One region of the Streptomyces sp. NPDC046860 genome, then DNA from elsewhere that is predicted to be linked to it. Evidence: riboswitches for the same ligand, from Rfam matches in the RefSeq annotation. Region 1 holds a riboswitch; each other region holds the start of a gene.

The links. A riboswitch is a leader RNA that binds a small molecule or an ion and turns the genes downstream of it on or off. The one in region 1 is predicted to bind cyclic di-AMP.
Positions count from the first base shown of each region.
Region 2: another riboswitch for cyclic di-AMP. It lies ahead of ABZ898_RS20720 (transglycosylase family protein); the one in region 1 lies ahead of ABZ898_RS13715 (M23 family metallopeptidase).
Region 3: another riboswitch for cyclic di-AMP. It lies ahead of ABZ898_RS25820 (transglycosylase SLT domain-containing protein); the one in region 1 lies ahead of ABZ898_RS13715 (M23 family metallopeptidase).
Region 4: another riboswitch for cyclic di-AMP. It lies ahead of ABZ898_RS14245 (M23 family metallopeptidase); the one in region 1 lies ahead of ABZ898_RS13715 (M23 family metallopeptidase).

Region 1 is NZ_JBEYXQ010000007.1:306,922-311,135, reverse strand. It holds gene ABZ898_RS13720 (aldo/keto reductase) at 1-517, opposite strand, end outside; gene ABZ898_RS13715 (M23 family metallopeptidase) at 572-1,600, opposite strand; cyclic di-AMP (ydaO/yuaA leader) riboswitch at 1,610-1,777, opposite strand; tRNA gene ABZ898_RS13710 (tRNA-Met) at 2,038-2,111, opposite strand; gene ABZ898_RS13705 (dihydrofolate reductase family protein) at 2,177-3,310, opposite strand; gene ABZ898_RS13700 (hypothetical protein) at 3,477-4,118, shown strand; tRNA gene ABZ898_RS13695 (tRNA-Lys) at 4,202-4,214, opposite strand, start outside.
Region 2 is NZ_JBEYXQ010000014.1:69,973-74,186, reverse strand. It holds gene eno (phosphopyruvate hydratase) at 1-564, opposite strand, end outside; gene ABZ898_RS20720 (transglycosylase family protein) at 901-1,602, opposite strand; cyclic di-AMP (ydaO/yuaA leader) riboswitch at 1,607-1,785, opposite strand; gene ABZ898_RS20715 (transglycosylase family protein) at 1,967-2,998, opposite strand; gene ABZ898_RS20710 (cytochrome P450) at 3,122-4,214, opposite strand, start outside.
Region 3 is NZ_JBEYXQ010000023.1:2,481-6,694, reverse strand. It holds gene ABZ898_RS25830 (FAD-dependent oxidoreductase) at 1-94, shown strand, start outside; gene ABZ898_RS25825 (HAD family hydrolase) at 160-969, shown strand; gene ABZ898_RS25820 (transglycosylase SLT domain-containing protein) at 1,043-1,525, opposite strand; cyclic di-AMP (ydaO/yuaA leader) riboswitch at 1,530-1,762, opposite strand; gene ABZ898_RS25815 (polyprenyl synthetase family protein) at 2,311-3,321, shown strand; gene ABZ898_RS25810 (DUF2092 domain-containing protein) at 3,555-4,214, shown strand, end outside.
Region 4 is NZ_JBEYXQ010000008.1:109,236-113,449, forward strand. It holds gene ABZ898_RS14235 (pitrilysin family protein) at 1-864, shown strand, start outside; gene ABZ898_RS14240 (pitrilysin family protein) at 861-2,249, shown strand; cyclic di-AMP (ydaO/yuaA leader) riboswitch at 2,482-2,635, shown strand; gene ABZ898_RS14245 (M23 family metallopeptidase) at 2,649-3,392, shown strand; gene ABZ898_RS14250 (GntR family transcriptional regulator) at 3,582-4,214, shown strand, end outside.

The DNA of each region.
Region 1 (4,214 bases):
CGCGGTCGGAGAAGTCCAGGGACTCCTGGAGCCGTTCGGCGCTGATGTTGGAGGCGCCGATGTAGCGGACCTTGCCCGCCCGCACCAGCTCGTCCAGCGCGCCGATGATCTCCTCGACCGGCACGTCGGGCTGGTCGAAGTGGGTGTAGTAGAGGTCGATGTGGTCGGTGCCGAGGCGGCGCAGGGAGGCGTCGGCGGCGGCCTTGATGTTGGCGGCGCTCAGGCCCTTGTAGTCGGGGTGCTCGCTGACCTTGGTGGCGATGACGACCTGGTCGCGGTTGCCCCGCGCCCGCACCCACTCACCGATGATCGTCTCCGACTCGCCGCCCTTGTTGCCCTCGGCCCAGGCCGAGTAGTAGTCGGCGGTGTCGACGAAGTTGCCGCCCGCGGCGACGTAGGCGTCCAGGACGGCGAAGGACGTGTCCCGGTCGGCCGTCCAGCCGAAGACGTTGCCGCCGAGGGCGAGGGGGGAGACCTCGAGGGAGGAGGAGCCGAGCTTGCGCAGAGAAGCAGTCATGTCTCTTCTCAACGATCACTCGGGCCCCGTCCATTCCGCATCGGGGTCATCCGCTCAGGGAGTGAGCCCCTTGCCGCGCAGCCAGGCGCCGGGGTCGATGCCGGTGGGCTGGCCGCCGGGGTGGATCTCCAGGTGGAGGTGGGGCCCGGTCACGTTGCCGGTGGCGCCGACGCGGCCGATGACCTCGCCGGTGGACACCTTCTGCCCGGCGCTGACGCTGATCGAGGACTGGTGGCAGAACCAGACCTCGGTGCCGTCGTCGAGGGTGAGGATCGTGCGGTAGCCGTACGCCCCGGCCCAGCCGGCCTCGGTGATCGTGCCGCTGTGGACGGCCTTGATCAGCGTGCCGGTGGGAGCGGCGAAGTCCAGCCCGGTGTGGTAGCCGGAGGACCACATCGATCCGGCCTGCCCGAAGGTGGAGGTGATCGTGTACGAGGAGGTCGGCAGCGCGTACTGCTTGGCCAGCGTGGCCAGGCGGGCCGCCTCGGCCTTCTTCTCGGCGTCGGCCTCCGCCTTCTCCTTGGCCTCGGCGGCCTTCTCGGCGGCGTCCGCCGCGGCCTTGGCGGCGGCGTCGGCGGCCTGCTGGTCGGCCTTGGCGACGGCTGCGGCGGTGGCCCGGCTGTCGGCCTTGCTCTGCTGTCGCTCGGCCTGGGCCATGATCCGGCTGCGCAGCGCCTCGCCCGCGTCGGAGGAGTCGTCACTCGCGGCGGGGGCCGTGGCCGTGGCGACGCCGGCCAGGGAGGCGGCGGGCGCGTCCGTGTGATGGCCGTCGATCAGGGAGCCGACGGAGGGCAGGTCGGGCATCGCGATGGACACGGGAGGCTTGCCGGTGTTGGCGCTGGCCATGCCGCCCGCGCCGACGGCGGCTATGACGCCGACGCCGAGGACGGTGGAACTGCGGGCGAGGCCGCCGCCTCCGCGCTGCTTGGCCACCCGGTGGCGGCCACGAACGGGAGGCAGGGACTCCTCGGTGGGATTCCACTCCTCCCACGTGCCGTCCTGCGCGCGGGGGGCGCCGTAGGCAAAGGGCTCACTCGCGTCCGGCGCGAACGGGGCTTGTGGGGCAGGCCGGTTGGACGCCACGCGGGCGCACTCCTTTCCCTCCTCCGCCTACCGGGTTAGCTGACGGGTTCGGAGAAGGAAGGTCTCCTACGCGCGTAAACCCGGCGTGCTCCTGAGGCGGTGCACTGCGGATCGGGCGCGATTCACCCCAAAGTGGTGGGTCCCCGGTTCCCTCGCGGGATTCGGCGTGTGCGCACGGCGCCGTCTCTGCTGACGGCTGTAACGACCGCGCTGCGTTATCGAACGTTAATAGACTCGCACACCGGATTCCAAGCCCGTTCAGCTTGATCCTTTGACGTTCTGACGAGGTGCATACCGGTCAGGAAAGGAGCGAACAGGGCGAGTTGACCGCGCTTCAGGAGTCACAGGAGTTTTGCTGGTGACCTGGAACAACACGGGTCCCGGAAAACACTCAGGGCCGGAGTTCGATTTCTCGAATTCCGGCCCTGAGCCTTCAGTAGCGGGGACAGGATTTGAACCTGCGACCTCTGGGTTATGAGCCCAGCGAGCTACCGAGCTGCTCCACCCCGCGTCGTTGTGTCTCAAGCATACGTCATCCGCGGGGTCCCGCGCACACACGCCGCCGTGACGTGGGCCTCAGTGCGGAAGGTGACCGTTCGGCCGCTGTGCGAGAGGGGCGTACTCCGGCAGCGTCACCACCTCCACGCCCCCGTCCGCGAGCACCCCGGCGCCGTTCGCCGCGCGGACGAAGGTGTCCGGCTCCCGCCAGGCCGTGACCACCCGCCGCACCCCGGCCCGCAGGATCAGCCCGGCGCAGGGCGTGGGGCGGGAGGCGCGGTGCGCGCAGGGCTCCAGGCTGCTGTAGACGGTGGCGCCGGGCAGGCGCGGGTCGGCGGGGTCCAGCTTGGCGAGGGCCGCCTCCTCGGCGTGGACGACCGGGTCGCCGCCCTCGCGGGAGTGGCCGCGCGCCAGCTCGGTGCCGTCCGCCGCGACGACGACCGCGCCGACGCTGAAGGCGGTGTCCGAGGGCGGGCAGAGCGCGGCCAGCTCACACGCGGTGCGCAGCCAGTGCCGGTCGGCGGCCACGGGCAGCGGGCCGGCACCGGGGGCGGTGGGCTCGTAACGCATCAGGACGACGTCCTCGATCCGCCGGCTCCCGGTCAGCCGCAGCCGGCCGCCCTGGTACGCGCCGGGCCCGAACAGCCGGGGGGCCGCCGGGTCGCCGACGAAGAGCGGGGCGAGGACCAGCTGGAGTTCGTCGGCCAGCCCCTGCTGGAGAAGCTGGGTGTGCACGGTGCCGCCGCCCTCGACCATCAGCCGCCGCACCCCGCGCACGTCGTGCAGATGCGTCAGCAGCGCCCGCCAGTCGAGACCGGTGCCGAGCGGGACCACGTCGGCGGTGTCCCCGAGCAGGGCCGAGGCCCGCTTCGCCCCCTCGTCCGTCGTGTAGAGCACCTTCTCCCCGCCGGTGTGCCAGAAGTTGGCGGCCGGATCGAGGTCACCGGAGCCGCTGACGGTCACCTTCAGCGGATACTCCGCCTTCCCCTCCGCCACGCGCGCCGCCCGCCGCGCGGCCGAGTTGACCAGGAGCCGGGGGTTGTCGGCCCGGATCGTCCCGGCGCCCACCAGGATCGCGTCCACCGACGCCCGCACCTCGTCGACCCGGTCGAAGTCGGCGGGGCTGGACAGCAGCAGCCGCTCGGGGCCGGTGTCGTCCAGGTAGCCGTCGAGGGAGACGGCGGCGGACAGCAGGACGTGGGGGTGGGGCATCGGCGGGCTCTCTCCGGGCTCTGGGCTCTGCGGGCGTGCACCCCTTTGTACTCCGTGGCGGTGCGCACACCGCCCAGCCGGGGATGAGTAGCCGTACTCATCCCCGGCGCGCGCCCCCGGCCCACTGTGGAGGCCGACACGACCGCACCGATCCTGGGGAAGCCCGATGCAGCTCACCGTCCGTCCTCGCCGCCTCATATCGCTCGCCACCGGCAACCGGGTCGCACGGGCCTATCTCGCCGTGTTCGCCGCCTCCGTCGCGGTCATGCTCGCCTTCCCCGGGAGCGGTCTCGCCATGGGCCCCATGGTGCTCACGGCGCCCTTCTCCCTCTTCACCGTCGCCCTGCCGTTCGGCCCGGGCACCGAGGGCGGCTGGGCCGAGGTGGCGGCCACCGGCTTCTGGATCGCCTGGCTCCTGCTGTGCGCCCTGGTGAACGCCGCCGTGCTCGGCGCGCTCGCCACGAGACCGGCGGCGCGGGAGGGGGAGGTGACGCACCCGGACCGGGGGCGGGCCCTGCTGGCGCCCGCGGTGGACAACTGGCTCTCGCGCGGTTACCTCGCCGTGGCCGCCGCGGCGGTGGGGTCCTTCCTGTACGCGGTGTACCTGTCGCCGGACCCCGGCTTCGCCGCGATCTGGCCGCTCATCACCACGGCACCGCTCAGCGTCGTGGCCCTCGCGGCGGCCGGCCCCCTGGAGAACGTCTCCCCCGACTGGCTCAGCTCGGCGGTCTTCACCCTCGGCACCACCCTGGCCGCCCTCTTCAACGCCGTGCTGCTCGGCCGGCTCGCGCGGGGCCTGAAGAGGTGAACTCCCTGGCCAGGGCGCGCTGAAGTAGCCGCGACACGCGGACGCCCCCAGCTCAATACCTCTCTGAGCCGGGGGCGTTCTCGTAGGCCCTGTGGG
Region 2 (4,214 bases), on a different contig from region 1:
GTAGACCTCGGCGCCCCAGCGGACGGCCTCGGAGAAGGACTCCGCGCCGATCGGCGCGATCATGAACTCCTGGATGTCCACGTTGGAGTCGGCGTGCGAGCCGCCGTTCAGGATGTTCATCATCGGCACCGGCAGCAGGTGCGCGTTCGGGCCGCCCAGGTAGCGGAACAGCGGCAGGTCGCTGGCCTCGGAGGCGGCGTGGGCGACGGCGAGCGAGACGCCGAGGATGGCGTTGGCGCCGAGCGAGCCCTTGTTGTCGGTGGCGTCCAGGTCGAACATGGCCTGGTCGATCAGGCGCTGCTCGGTGGCGTCGTAGCCGACGAGCTCCGGGCCGATCTGCTCGATGACGGCGAGGACGGCCTTCTCGACACCCTTGCCCAGGTAGCGGTTCGGGTCACCGTCACGCAGCTCGATGGCCTCGAAGGCACCGGTGGAGGCGCCGGACGGGACGGCGGCACGACCCGTGCTGCCGTCGTCGAGGCCGACCTCGACCTCGACCGTGGGGTTGCCTCGGGAGTCCAGGATCTCCCGAGCTACGACGACGTCGATGGACGGCACGAGCATCTCCTTCGTGGATGTGACGCGTTCGGTGCGGGGCGGGTGCCTGATGGCATGCCCAGCGTCTAGAGCCTAACCGTCCCCGGGGCGTCGGCCGTCGACCGACCGCCTCATGGACGGGGTGGGACAGGGAGACCGTACCCATTGTTCACGCCCGGAACAAAGGGTTCTGGGCAATGGGCGGGGAGGAATGGGCCGGGGAGGAATGGGCCGGGGGGGCGGAAAGCGCACCGCCCCGGCGCGCGGGGGGAACGCGCACCGGGGCGGGGGGTCCGTCAGGGGACCGGAGGTTCACGGGGCCGGACGGGTTCGGGGGGGCCGGTCCCCGTGAACGGGTCGCGGTTACTTCAGGTGCAGCATCTGGCCGGGGAAGATGACGTCGGCCTTCTTCACGATGTCCTTGTTCAGGTCGAACAGCTTCTTCCAGCCGCCCTCGACCTTGTGCTTCGCGGCGATGGAGCTGAGCGTGTCGCCCTTGACCACCTTGTACTCGCCGTCGCCCTTCTCGACCTTCTGGCCGGTCGGGGTGGTGACGGTGTTGCTCGCGTCCGGGCGCTCGGTCGAGCGGGAGGCGGCCTGGTCGTCGGCGGCGCGCTCGGAGGTGTCGGCCGCGGCCTTGTCCTCCGTCTTGCTGTCCGCGGACGGCGCCGGGGCGGCCGAGCCGCTGTACGGCGTGCTGGACAGGCCGGTGCCGCAGACCGGCCAGGCGCCCTTGCCCTGGGCGGCGAGCACCTTCTCGGCGACGGTGATCTGCTGCTCCTTGGTCGCCTTGTCGGCGGTGGCGGCGTACTGCGTGCCGCCGTAGCCGGACCAGGTGGAGGCGGAGAACTGCAGACCGCCGTAGAAGCCGTTGCCGGTGTTGATGGACCAGTTGCCGCCCGACTCGCACTGCGCGACGGCGTCCCACTCGGAACCGGTGGCGGCGGAGGCGCTGCCCGACGCCATCACCGGGCCCACGACGGCCGCGCCGGCGACACCGGCGAGCGCGAGGACACGGGCGGTCTTGGACGGGCGACGGTGCATGCCCTTGCTGGAGAACAGCATGGATCGATCCCCTCACCGACGCCTGCGAGGTGAGCTGTCGGGTTCGGGCCGGATGAGTGCCCGGCCACCCCTCCCCATCACTCCCGGAAGGCGTGGCTCCACCCCAAGCCCGCACCGGCGTCGAAACACCGGGTCGGGCACGTACCTTGGGTCCCCCGCTCCTGCCTACGGCGCTTTACGCGACGGTTGTCCCCGGCGGCCGCTGGCAGGATTCGGCGTTGCGGCCTCGGGGGCTCGTGGTGACGAGCGGTCCCGACCGTAGACATGCGCCGAGGCGAAATTCAAAGACGATCAAGGCTTCTGAGAGTCATCCCACACTTTCACCAAATGGGACATATAAGAAGATAGTGGGCGTCAAATCCCGCTATTCGGCGTCCGTTTCGCCCGGCAGCTTCAGGGTCTGCCCCGGGTCGACATGGTTCGGGTCGCCGCCGATGGCCTGCTCGTTCGCGGAGTAGAGCGCTTCCCACCCGCCCCGCACATCCAGGGAGTCGGCGATGGAGCCGAGCGTGTCGCCGTCGCGGACGGTGTAGGTGCCCGGGGAGGCGGTGGCGTGGCGTCCGGTGCCGGCCGTGTGCTGACCGCCCGTCACGCCCTCCGCGGCGCTGCTCCCGCGGTGACGGCCGCCGCCGCCGAGGTCGCCGGTGTCGACGAGGCTCCAGGAGCCGCCGTCCTCCCACGACTCGTCCGCGTCCTTGCCCGCGTCGGCGCGGGAAGACGAACCGCCCTGGTAGCCGCCCTCGGAGGCCGCGGGCGCGGAGCCGCCGGACCGGGAGGTGTCGGTGTCCTTGCCGGAGTGCCCCGAACCGGCCTTGGCGTCGGCGCTCGGGGACGACTTGCCGGTCTCCTCGGCGGACGGGGAGGACGAGGCGGCAGAGTCCGACGGCGCGGGCGAGCCGGAGTCCTCGGCCGGGGTGCTCGCCTCGGGGGACTCGCCGGACGTGTCGTCATCGGTGCCGGAGTCGCCCTTGTCCGCGGACGGGGACTCGCTCACCCCCGTGTCGACGTCGACCGAGCCGGAGTTGGAGGTGAGCCCGGCGATCAGGGCGCAGGTGGCCCAGTGGGTGGTGCCCTGGTCGGAGAGGATCTTCTCCGCCACCGAGATCTGCTGCGAACGGCTGGCCTGGTCGGCACTGCCCGCGTACTGCGTGCCGCCGTACTTCTCCCAGTCGTCCTGGGATATCTGGAGACCGCCGTAGTAGCCGTTGCCGGTGTCGGCGCTCCAGGAGCCTCCGCTCTCGCACTCGGCGACCTTGTCCCAGGTGGTGCCGTCGGCCGCGTTCGCGCTGGCCGCCCCGAGGAGCGGGATGGCGATGGCGGACGTGGTCACGCCGGCCGCGACGAGGAGCGCCGGAGCCTGGCGGGGGCGACGGTGCCTACCGTTCCCGGAGAGCATGCGGTTGCCTTTCGTGCGACAGCAGTACGGCGTGGCAGGTGATGCTCGACGCCACACTGATGGGTGAACGTAGCGTCAGACGATCCGTTGTCACAAGTTCATGCCGCACAGATCACGTGAAGATCACATAGTTGAACGTCCGTCATGTGAGGTTTCACGGCTGGGACGGACCGGTGTGAACTCCACCGGGAGTGTGCGCAGTCCACGCATGATGAGTCCGCCGCGCCAGCGCAGTTCGGCCGGGTCGGCCGCCAGGCGCAGATCGGGCAGCCGTCCGAGCAGGGTGGCCAGCGCGGTCTGGCCCTCCAGCCGGGCGAGCGGGGCGCCCAGGCAGTAGTGGATGCCGTGTCCGTAACCGAGGTGCTGGTTGTCGCGGCGGCCGAGGTCGAGCAGGTCCGGGTCGGCGAACCGGTCGGGATCGCGGTCGGCGGCCGCGAGGACCACCAGCACCGGGTCCCCGGCCGCGATGTCCTGGCTGCCGATGGTGAGCGGCCCGGTGGCATAACGCCAGGTGGCCAGCTCCACCGGTCCGTCGTAGCGCAGCAGTTCCTCCAGTCCGGTCTGGAGCAGGCCCCTCTCCCCGGCGGCCAGCGAACGCTGGAGCCGCTCGCGCTGCTCCGGGTGGGTGAGCAGTGCGTAGGTGCCGTTGCCGATGAGGTTGACGGTGGTCTCGAACCCGGCGAAGAGCAGGATGAAGGCCATCGCGGCGGCCTCGTTCTCGGTGAGGTGCTCGCCGTGGTCGGAGGCCCGGATGAGCGCCGAGATGAGGTCCTCGCCGGGCGCGGGCTCGTCGGGGAGGGCCTGGCGCTTGCGGTGGATGAGCTCGGCGAGATACCCGCGCATCTTCTTCACCGACCGCGCCACCCCGCCCCGGGGCCCGCCGCCGTGCCGGATCATCATGCCCGCCCAGTCCCGGAAGTCGTCCTGGTCCTCGCGCGGGACGCCGAGCAGGTCGCAGATGGCGTAGATGGGGAGCGGGAAGGCGAACTCGTGGATGAGGTCGGCCGAGCCCCGCTCGGCGAACCGGTCGATGAGGTCGTCGGTCAGCTCCTGCACGCGGTCCGCGAACTCGGCCACCCGGCGCGGGGTGAACGCCTTGCTGACCAGCCTGCGCAGCCGGGTGTGGTCCGGCGGGTCGATGTTCAGCAGGTGGGTCATCAGATCGGCCTTGCGCTCACCGGGGATACCGGTCTTGCCCTTGGCCTGCGCGGTCTCG
Region 3 (4,214 bases), on a different contig from region 1:
GTACGGTCCGGTGATGCGCTTCGTGTGCGGTACGGAGTTCGCCTCCCCGCGGCTGGCGCGGCACCTGGCGGCGGCACACGGCGCCCGGAGCTGAGCGGCGCGTCAACTCCCGTGACCGCGTGGTGAGTCGGGGGGACCTGTGATCCGTATTCTCTGATCATGGCCGCACCCTCCGCTCGCTCACTCATCGCCACCGACCTGGACGGGACGCTGCTGCGCGGCGACGACACGGTCTCCCCCAGGTCGCTCGCCGCGCTCGCCGGAGCGGCACGCGCCGGCGCCCGGCATCTGGTGGTGACGGGCCGCCCGGCGCCCCGCGTGCGCCCCCTGCTGGCCGCGCTCGGCGGCACGGGGCTCGCGGTGTGCGCCCAGGGCGCGCAGGTGTACGACGCCGGCGCCGCCCGCATGCTGTGGTCCGTCCAGCTCGACCGGGAGCTGGCCGAGACCGCGCTCGGCAAGATCGAGGCTGAGGTGGGCCAGGTGCACGCGGCCGTCGACCAGGACGGCGTGGACGGGCTCACGCTGATCGAGCCCGGTTACCGGATGCCGCACCCGACCCTGCCCGCCGTGCGGGTGGAGCGGCGCGAGCAGCTCTGGCGCGCGCCGATCAGCAAGGTGCTGCTGCGCCACGACGGCCTGTCCGACGACGAACTGGCGGCCACCGCCCGCTCGGTCGTCGGCTCGCTGGCCACGGTCACCATGTCGGGGCCGGGCACGGTCGAGCTGCAGCCGTGCGGGATCACCAAGGCGACGGGTCTGGCGCTGGCCGCGGAGCACCTGGGTCTCGGCCGGACGGATACGGTCGCCTTCGGCGACATGCCGAACGACATCCCGATGTTCCGGTGGGCGGCCCACGGCGTCGCCATGGCCGGGGCCCACCCGGAACTGAGGGCGGTGGCCGACGAGGTCACCCTCTCCAACGAGGACGACGGGGTGGCCGTGGTCCTGGAGCGCCTGTTCGCGCTGTGACGGCGAGCGCCCCCGTCGCACGCGCGAGGCGTGCGACGGGGGCGCGGCGAACAGGCCGTGGGGCCGGTCCGGCCTAGTACGGGCCGTTGACGTTGTCGATGGAGCCGTAGCGGTGGTACGCGTAGTTGCACGCGGCGGTGATGTTGGCGACCGGGTTGTACGGGTCGAGCGAGGTGCCGGCCACGTGGTACGTCTTGAAGGTCGGGTCGATCACCTGGAGCAGGCCCTTGGACGGGGTGCCGTTGATGGCGTTGATGTCCCAGTTGTTGATGGCCAGCGGGTTGCCCGAGGACTCGCGCATCACGTTGCGGTGGATGCCGTTGTAGGTGCCCGGGATGCCCTTCTCGGCCATGATCGCCAGGGACTGGCGGATCCAGCCGTCGAGGTTGTTCGGGTACACCGTGGAGGCGGCGGCGGGCTTGGCGGCCGGGGCGGCGGAGGCGCTGGTGGCGCCGATGAGGGGGAGCGCGAACATCGCGGCACCGGTACCGGCGACGGCGAGCGTGCGGGCGATGCGCTTGGTGCGGGCATGGCGCGGCTGAACGGCAGCAGTCATGTCGTTGTTTCCTCTCCGTCGCCTGCGAGGTGAGCTGTCGGGTTCGGGCGGGGAGGTGCCCGGCCGCTTCGTCCCCGGTGCCCGTCGGACACCGGGGACGATTCGGCTTCACCCCGAGCCGTTCCGGAGCGACATGTGTCGTCCGGTCCGGCGGCTTACCTGGGTCCCCCGCTCCTGCCGTACGAATGAGTTCGTGAGTGGGTTGTCAGGCGCGGCAGGATTCGGCGTTCGCCTGACAGGCCGGGAACGTATGCGACCGCACATGTCCGGAACAAGTACCGGAATCACCCGAAGTGCTAGTTGACCTTGTTCTGTCCCAATTGGCCCACTTGATCCTTTGCGGTCGCCAATCCTCAACTTCCCTACCGGGCACGGTAAGAAGGGGGTGAGAGGGGGGTTTGCGCGGGTAGGCGCGAGACGGGAGGGCGCGTGAGCCAACTCACGGAATCGCAAAATACGCAAAATTAGACATGGGGGATTATGTGCATTTGGTCCGTCTGTGCGTATTAGGGGGCATCGGTCCCCTCGGGACGGAACCCGGGGGGCGCTCCCGTTCGTTGGTTCGGTGTGACCCCCGGAGTGCCGGATCGCCCGACTGAGGACCTATATGTCCCCCTTGTCCACCCATCCGGCACATGCCGGACGAAAACCGATACCTCATGAGCTGGACCGGTGGGTGCGATCGGTGATCCAAAGAGGACCGGATACGCTGACTTGACTGATGGCAGCGACCTATCGACAAGCCGTGAAGTCGCCAGCAGACACCAGCAGACAGGAGATACCTCGTGACCGTCGTCGGGCCGTTCGGGCTGAGCGTGCGGGACCAGGCACTGGAAGCCGATGTCCAGGCCGGACTGGCGGCTGTCGAGGCGGGCCTGCTAGAGGCCACCAAGAGCGAGGTCCCCTTCATCACCGGCTCCGCCCAGCACCTGGTGCGGGCCGGCGGCAAGCGGTTCCGTCCGCTGCTGGTGCTGCTGTCCGCCCAGTTCGGCGACCGGCACGCCCCGCGCATCGTCCCCTCCGCCGTCGTCGTCGAGCTGACCCACCTGGCCACGCTCTACCACGACGACGTCATGGACGAGGCGGCCGTGCGGCGCGGCGTGGACAGCGCCAACACCCGGTGGGGCAACTCCGTCGCGGTGCTCACCGGCGACTTCCTCTTCGCCCGCGCCACGCAGATACTCGCCGATCTCGGCCCCGAGGCCGTCCGCGTCCAGGCCCTCGCCTTCGAGCGCCTCGTCACCGGCCAGATACTGGAGACCGCGGGTCCCCAGGACGGCCGCGATCCGGTCGAGCACTACCTCGACGTCCTCTCCGGGAAGACCGGCTCCCTGGTGGCCGTGTCCTGCCGCTTCGGCGCCATGATGTCCGGCGCCGACGAGAGCGTCGTCGACGTGCTCACCCAGTACGGCGAGCGGCTCGGCGTCGCCTTCCAGCTCGCCGACGACGTGCTGGACATCGCCTCCGAATCCGACGAGTCCGGCAAGACCCCCGGCACCGACCTGCGCGAGGGCGTGCCCACGCTGCCGGTGCTGCGGCTGCGCGAGCGCGCCGCCCGGCTCGGCGAGCCCGCCGACCTCGCGCTGTGCGAGCTGCTCGACTCCGACCTCACCGACGACGCCCGGCTCGCCGAGGCGCTCGCCGCGCTGCGCGTGCACCCCGCGCTGGAGCAGGCCCGGCGCGACGCCGTGCGGTACGCGGAGGAGGCCCGCGCCGCCCTCGCCCCGCTGAAGGACTGCACCGCCAAGACGGCTCTGATCGAGCTGTGCGACGCGGTGGTCCACCGGGCCGGTTAGGACAGGCCCCAGGAACGCCCGCCCGACCCCTACGGGTAGGCGCGGGTGTTCCGGTCCGTCTGTCATACCGCAGGTGTACGCCGAGTTGGCTCCGTGGGCTGACGCTCCAGGACTGCGGAGTTGGTCTGATGGGAACCAGGGAAACCACCACTGCTCACCGATCCCGGTGAGAATGGCGGCTCGGGTGGATCCCAGCGAGCGCAGCCGCCGCCGACGACGGAGGTAAGGCACACATGGCACCGTACGAATCCGACCACGCGACCGGCACCGGCCCCGACGAGGACCCGCGCACCGGACGCCGCAAGGCCGCCCGGTACGTCGTGCCCGTGGCGGTGGTGGGTGTGGCGGCGGCCACCATCGGGCTGGTCCCGGCGCTCGCCGCCGCCGGTGACCCGGACCTGCCGGAGATCACCGCCCAGCAGCTCGTCGAGAAGATCGCCAAGTCCGACGTCCAGCAAATGTCCGGCACAGTCAAGGTCAGCACCGACCTGGGCCTGCCCGACCTCGGCGCGCTCCAGGACGGCATGGGCTCCGGCCGGGACGGCGACGGCTCCTCCGCCGACCCGCGCACCAAGCTCACCGAGCTGGCCTCCGGCACCCACACCCTGCGCGTGGCCGCCGACGGCCCCGAGAAGCAGAAGGTCTCGCTGCTGGAGCGCGACGCCGAGTACAGCCTCATCCACAACGACAAGGACGTGTGGGGCTACGACAGCGCGAGCAACGAGGTCTTCCACACCACCGCCCGGCACTCCGGCGAGGAGCGCGGGCACCAGCGCTCCGCCACGCCCGACGACTTCGCCGAGGAGGCCCTGAAGTCGGTCGACGACACCACCTCGGTCACCGTCGACGGCACCACCCGCATCGCCGGCCGGGACGCCTACAAGCTGCTGATC
Region 4 (4,214 bases), on a different contig from region 1:
GGCTCCATGGCCGACCTGGACGCGGCCACGCTGGAGGACGCCCGCGCGTTCTTCCGCACCTACTACGCGCCCAACAACGCGGTGCTCTCCGTGGTCGGCGACATCGACCCCGAGCAGACGCTGGCCTGGATCGAGAAGTACTTCGGCTCCATCCCCGGCCACGACGGCAAGTCCGCCCCGCGCGACGGCTCGCTGCCCGAGGTCATCGGCGACGAACTGCGCGAGGTCGTCGTCGAGGAGGTCCCGGCGCGCGCCCTGATGGCCGCCTACCGGCTCCCGGAGGACGGCACGCGCGCGTCCGACGCGGCCGACCTCGCCCTCACCGTCCTCGGCGGCGGCGAGTCCTCCCGCATCTACAACCGCCTGGTGCGCCGCGACCGTACGGCCGTCGCCGCCGGCTTCGGGCTGCTCCGCCTCGCCGGCGCGCCCTCGCTCGGCTGGCTGGACGTGAAGACCTCCGGCGACGTCGAGGTCCCGGTCATCGAGGCCGCCATCGACGAGGAGCTGGCCCGCTTCGCCGAGGAGGGCCCCACCCCCGAGGAGATGGAGCGCGCGCAGGCCCAGTTGGAGCGCGAGTGGCTGGACCGGCTCGGCACGGTCGCGGGCCGCGCCGACGAACTGTGCCGGTACGCCGTCCTGTTCGGCGACCCGCAGCTCGCCCTGACCGCGGTGCAGCGCGTCCTGGAGGTGACCCCGGAGGAGGTCCGCGAGGTCGCGGCGGCCCGCCTGCGCCCGGACAACCGCGCGGTGCTCGTCTACGAACCCAAGTCCCCGGAGGCGGTCGAGGACATCGACCTGCCCGACGACCCGGAGCACGAGGCCACCGTAGAGGCCGGCAACGACGACGAGGAGACGGCCAAGTGACCGAGCTCGCCCCCATGGAGTTCCACCCCCAGCCGCAGGCGGGCGAGGCCAAGCCGTGGGCCTTCCCGGCCCCCGAGCGCGCCACGCTGGACAACGGCCTGACCGTGCTGCGCTGCCACCGCCCCGGCCAGCAGGTCGTCGCCGTCGAGGTCCTGCTCGACGCCCCGCTGGACGCCGAACCGGCCGGTCTCGACGGCGTCGCCACCCTCATGGCGCGCGCCTTCTCCGAGGGCACCGACAAGGACTCCGCCGAGGAGTTCGCCGCCGAGCTGGAGCGCGCCGGCGCCACGCTGGACGCGCACGCCGACCACCCCGGCGTCCGGCTCAGCCTGGAGGTGCCCGCCTCCCGCCTGGAGAAGGGCCTCAACCTGCTCGCGGACGCCCTGCGCGCCCCCGCCTTCGCGGAGAGCGAGATCGAGCGCCTGGTCCGCAACCGCCTGGACGAGATCCCGCACGAGCTGGCCAGCCCGGCCCGGCGCGCGGCCAAGGAGCTGGCCAAGGAGCTGTTCCCGGCCTCCGCGCGCATGTCCCGGCCGCGCCAGGGCACCGAGGAGACCGTCGAGAAGATCGACGCCGCCGCCGTGCGCGGCTTCTACGACCGCCACGTGCGGCCCGCCACCGCCACCGCGGTCGTCGTCGGCGACCTCACCGGCATCGACCTCGACGCGCTGCTCGCCGACACCCTGGGCGCCTGGACCGGCACGCCCGGCCAGGCCCGCCCCGTGCCGCCGGTGACCGCCGACGACACCGGCCGTGTGGTCATCGTGGACCGGCCCGGCGCCGTGCAGACCCAGCTGCTGATCGGCCGGATCGGCTCCGACCGGCACGACCGGGTGTGGCCCGCCCAGGTGCTCGGCACGTACTGCCTCGGCGGCACCCTCACCTCCCGCCTGGACCGCGTCCTGCGCGAGGAGAAGGGGTACACCTACGGCGTGCGCTCCTTCGGGCAGGTGCTGCGCTCCGCGCCCGACGGCACCGGCGCCTCGATGCTCGCCATCAGCGGCTCCGTGGACACCCCCAACACCGGCCCCGCGCTCGCGGACCTGTGGACGGTGCTGCACACCCTGGCCGCCGAGGGCCTCACCGACGCCGAGCGGGACGTGGCGGTGCAGAACCTCGTCGGCGTGGCGCCGCTGAAGTACGAGACGGCCGCGGCCGTCGCCGGCACGCTGGCCGACCAGGTCGAGCAGCACCTGCCGGACGACTTCCAGGCGGAGCTGTACCGCACGCTCGCCGCCACCGGCACCGTGGAGGCCACGGCCGCCGTGGTCAACGCCTTCCCGGCCGACCGGCTGGTCACGGTCCTGGTCGGCGACGCCGCCCGGATCAAGGAGCCCGTCGAGGCGCTCGGCATCGGCGAGGTCAAGGTGGTCTCCGCCGAGTAGCGCGAGATGCCGCACGCGTGTGGGCCCTGACGGCGCATGAGCCGTCGGGGCCCACACGCGTGTTCGGGACTCTCCTCGAACACCGGTCGGCAAATGTCCGGATTGGGACGGAGGTCACCGCTCTGGCATGTGGGATGCGCTACAAAAGCCCGGACTCGTTTGAAGATCCGCTCCGGTCCCCTTTAGCTTCTTCCGGGCTGTTCGTCAGGCAGTGCGCCGCGTCCGCGGCACCGGACAGCCATCGCCGAGTCCCCCGCAGGGGGAGCCGGGGACCCACCGCAGTCCCTGGGGTGAATCGGACGCCCGCGCGTGAAGCGAGGGCGGCCGTAGGAGACCTTCCTGCTCCGAACCCGTCAGCTAACCCGGTAGGCGAGAAGGAAGGAAAGGACCAGCCAGCTCATGGCGTTCATGTGCGCCGCCGGGAAGCACCGCAAGCCCGGCCGGGTCAAGCGCACCACCGCTGCCGCGGCCGGTGTGGCGGCCCTCACCACCGGTGTCGTCGGCACCCTGGCGGCCTCCCCGGCACTCGCCGCGGACAACTCCGTCGAGGACTCCGGCCTCACCCCTGTCATCACCGTCAGCGACACCCTCGGCGACGAGATCGCCGCGCAGGCCACCGCCCAGAAGGCGGCCGCCGAGCGCAAGGCCGCCGAGGAGGCCGCGGAGCGCGCCGCCGCCGAGCGCGCCCGCGAGGCCAAGGAGCGCGCCGCCCGCAAGGCGGAGCGCGAGCGCCTCAACTCCTTCGTCATGCCGGTCACCGGCTCCTACGTCTCCACCGCCTACAAGTCCGGCGGCACCCTGTGGTCGTCGGGTTCGCACACCGGCATCGACTTCCACGCCGCCAGCGGCACGACGGTCCACGCGGCCGGTGCCGGGACCGTGGTCTCCACCGGGTGGGGCGGCGCGTACGGCAACGAGATCGTCATCAAGATGGCCGACGGCGTGTACACCCAGTACGGCCACCTGTCGTCCATCGGGGTGAGCGTGGGCCAGAAGGTCGTCCCCGGCCAGCGGATCGGCCTGTCCGGCGCGACCGGCAACGTCACCGGCCCGCACCTGCACTTCGAGGCCCGCACGAGCCCCGAGTACGGCTCCGACATCGACCCCGTCGCGTACCTCCGCAAGCACGGCGTGAACGTCTGACCCGAGTTCTCCGAAAGCCCCGGCCCCCAGGCCGGGGCTTTCGTCGTTTCCGGCACCCTTTCCCCGGGCCGGTGTCCAAAAAATAGCCATGGATTCCGGTCCGCCGTCGGAAATTCCGTCGCATTGCAATAGAGTCACGGAAGAAGCGCTGTCGTCGGCGTTGCACGGGGATTAAGGCGGAGGTGGGGCATGCGTATTCCGGCGCACTCGGTGTGCACGGCGATCCGGGACGACATCGTCGCCGGGGTCCACGAGCGCGGCAGCCGGCTCACCGAAGAGGTCCTCGCCCGCCGCTACGGCGTCTCCCGCGTCCCCGTCCGCGAGGCGCTGCGCACGCTGGAGGCGGAGGGCTTCGTCGTGACCCGTCGGCACGCGGGCGCCTGCGTGGCCGAGCCCAGTGAGCAGGAGGCCGCCGACCTGCTGGAGATGCGCCTGCTGCTGGAGCCCCTGGGGGCCGCGCGGGCCGCCCAGCGGCGCACCGAGGCCCATCTGAAGGTGCTGCGCGGCCTGGTCAGGCTGGGGCAGGAGCGGGCGCGGCTCGGGAACAGCGACGACCTGCGCGCACTGGACGGCTGGTTCCACGAGACGCTCGCCCAGGCGAGCGGCAGCCACGCGCTGACCTCGGCGCTCACCCAGCTCCGCCACAAGATCGCCTGGATGTACACCGTGGACGGCCCGGTCAGCCCGCCGGAGTCCTGGGCGGAGCACGGCGCCATCGCGGACGCGGTGGCGCGCGGTGACGGCGAGCGCGCGCGGGCGCTCACGGCGCTGCACACCGAGCGCGCGACCCTCGCGCACCGGCTGCGCACCACGGGCGGCGAC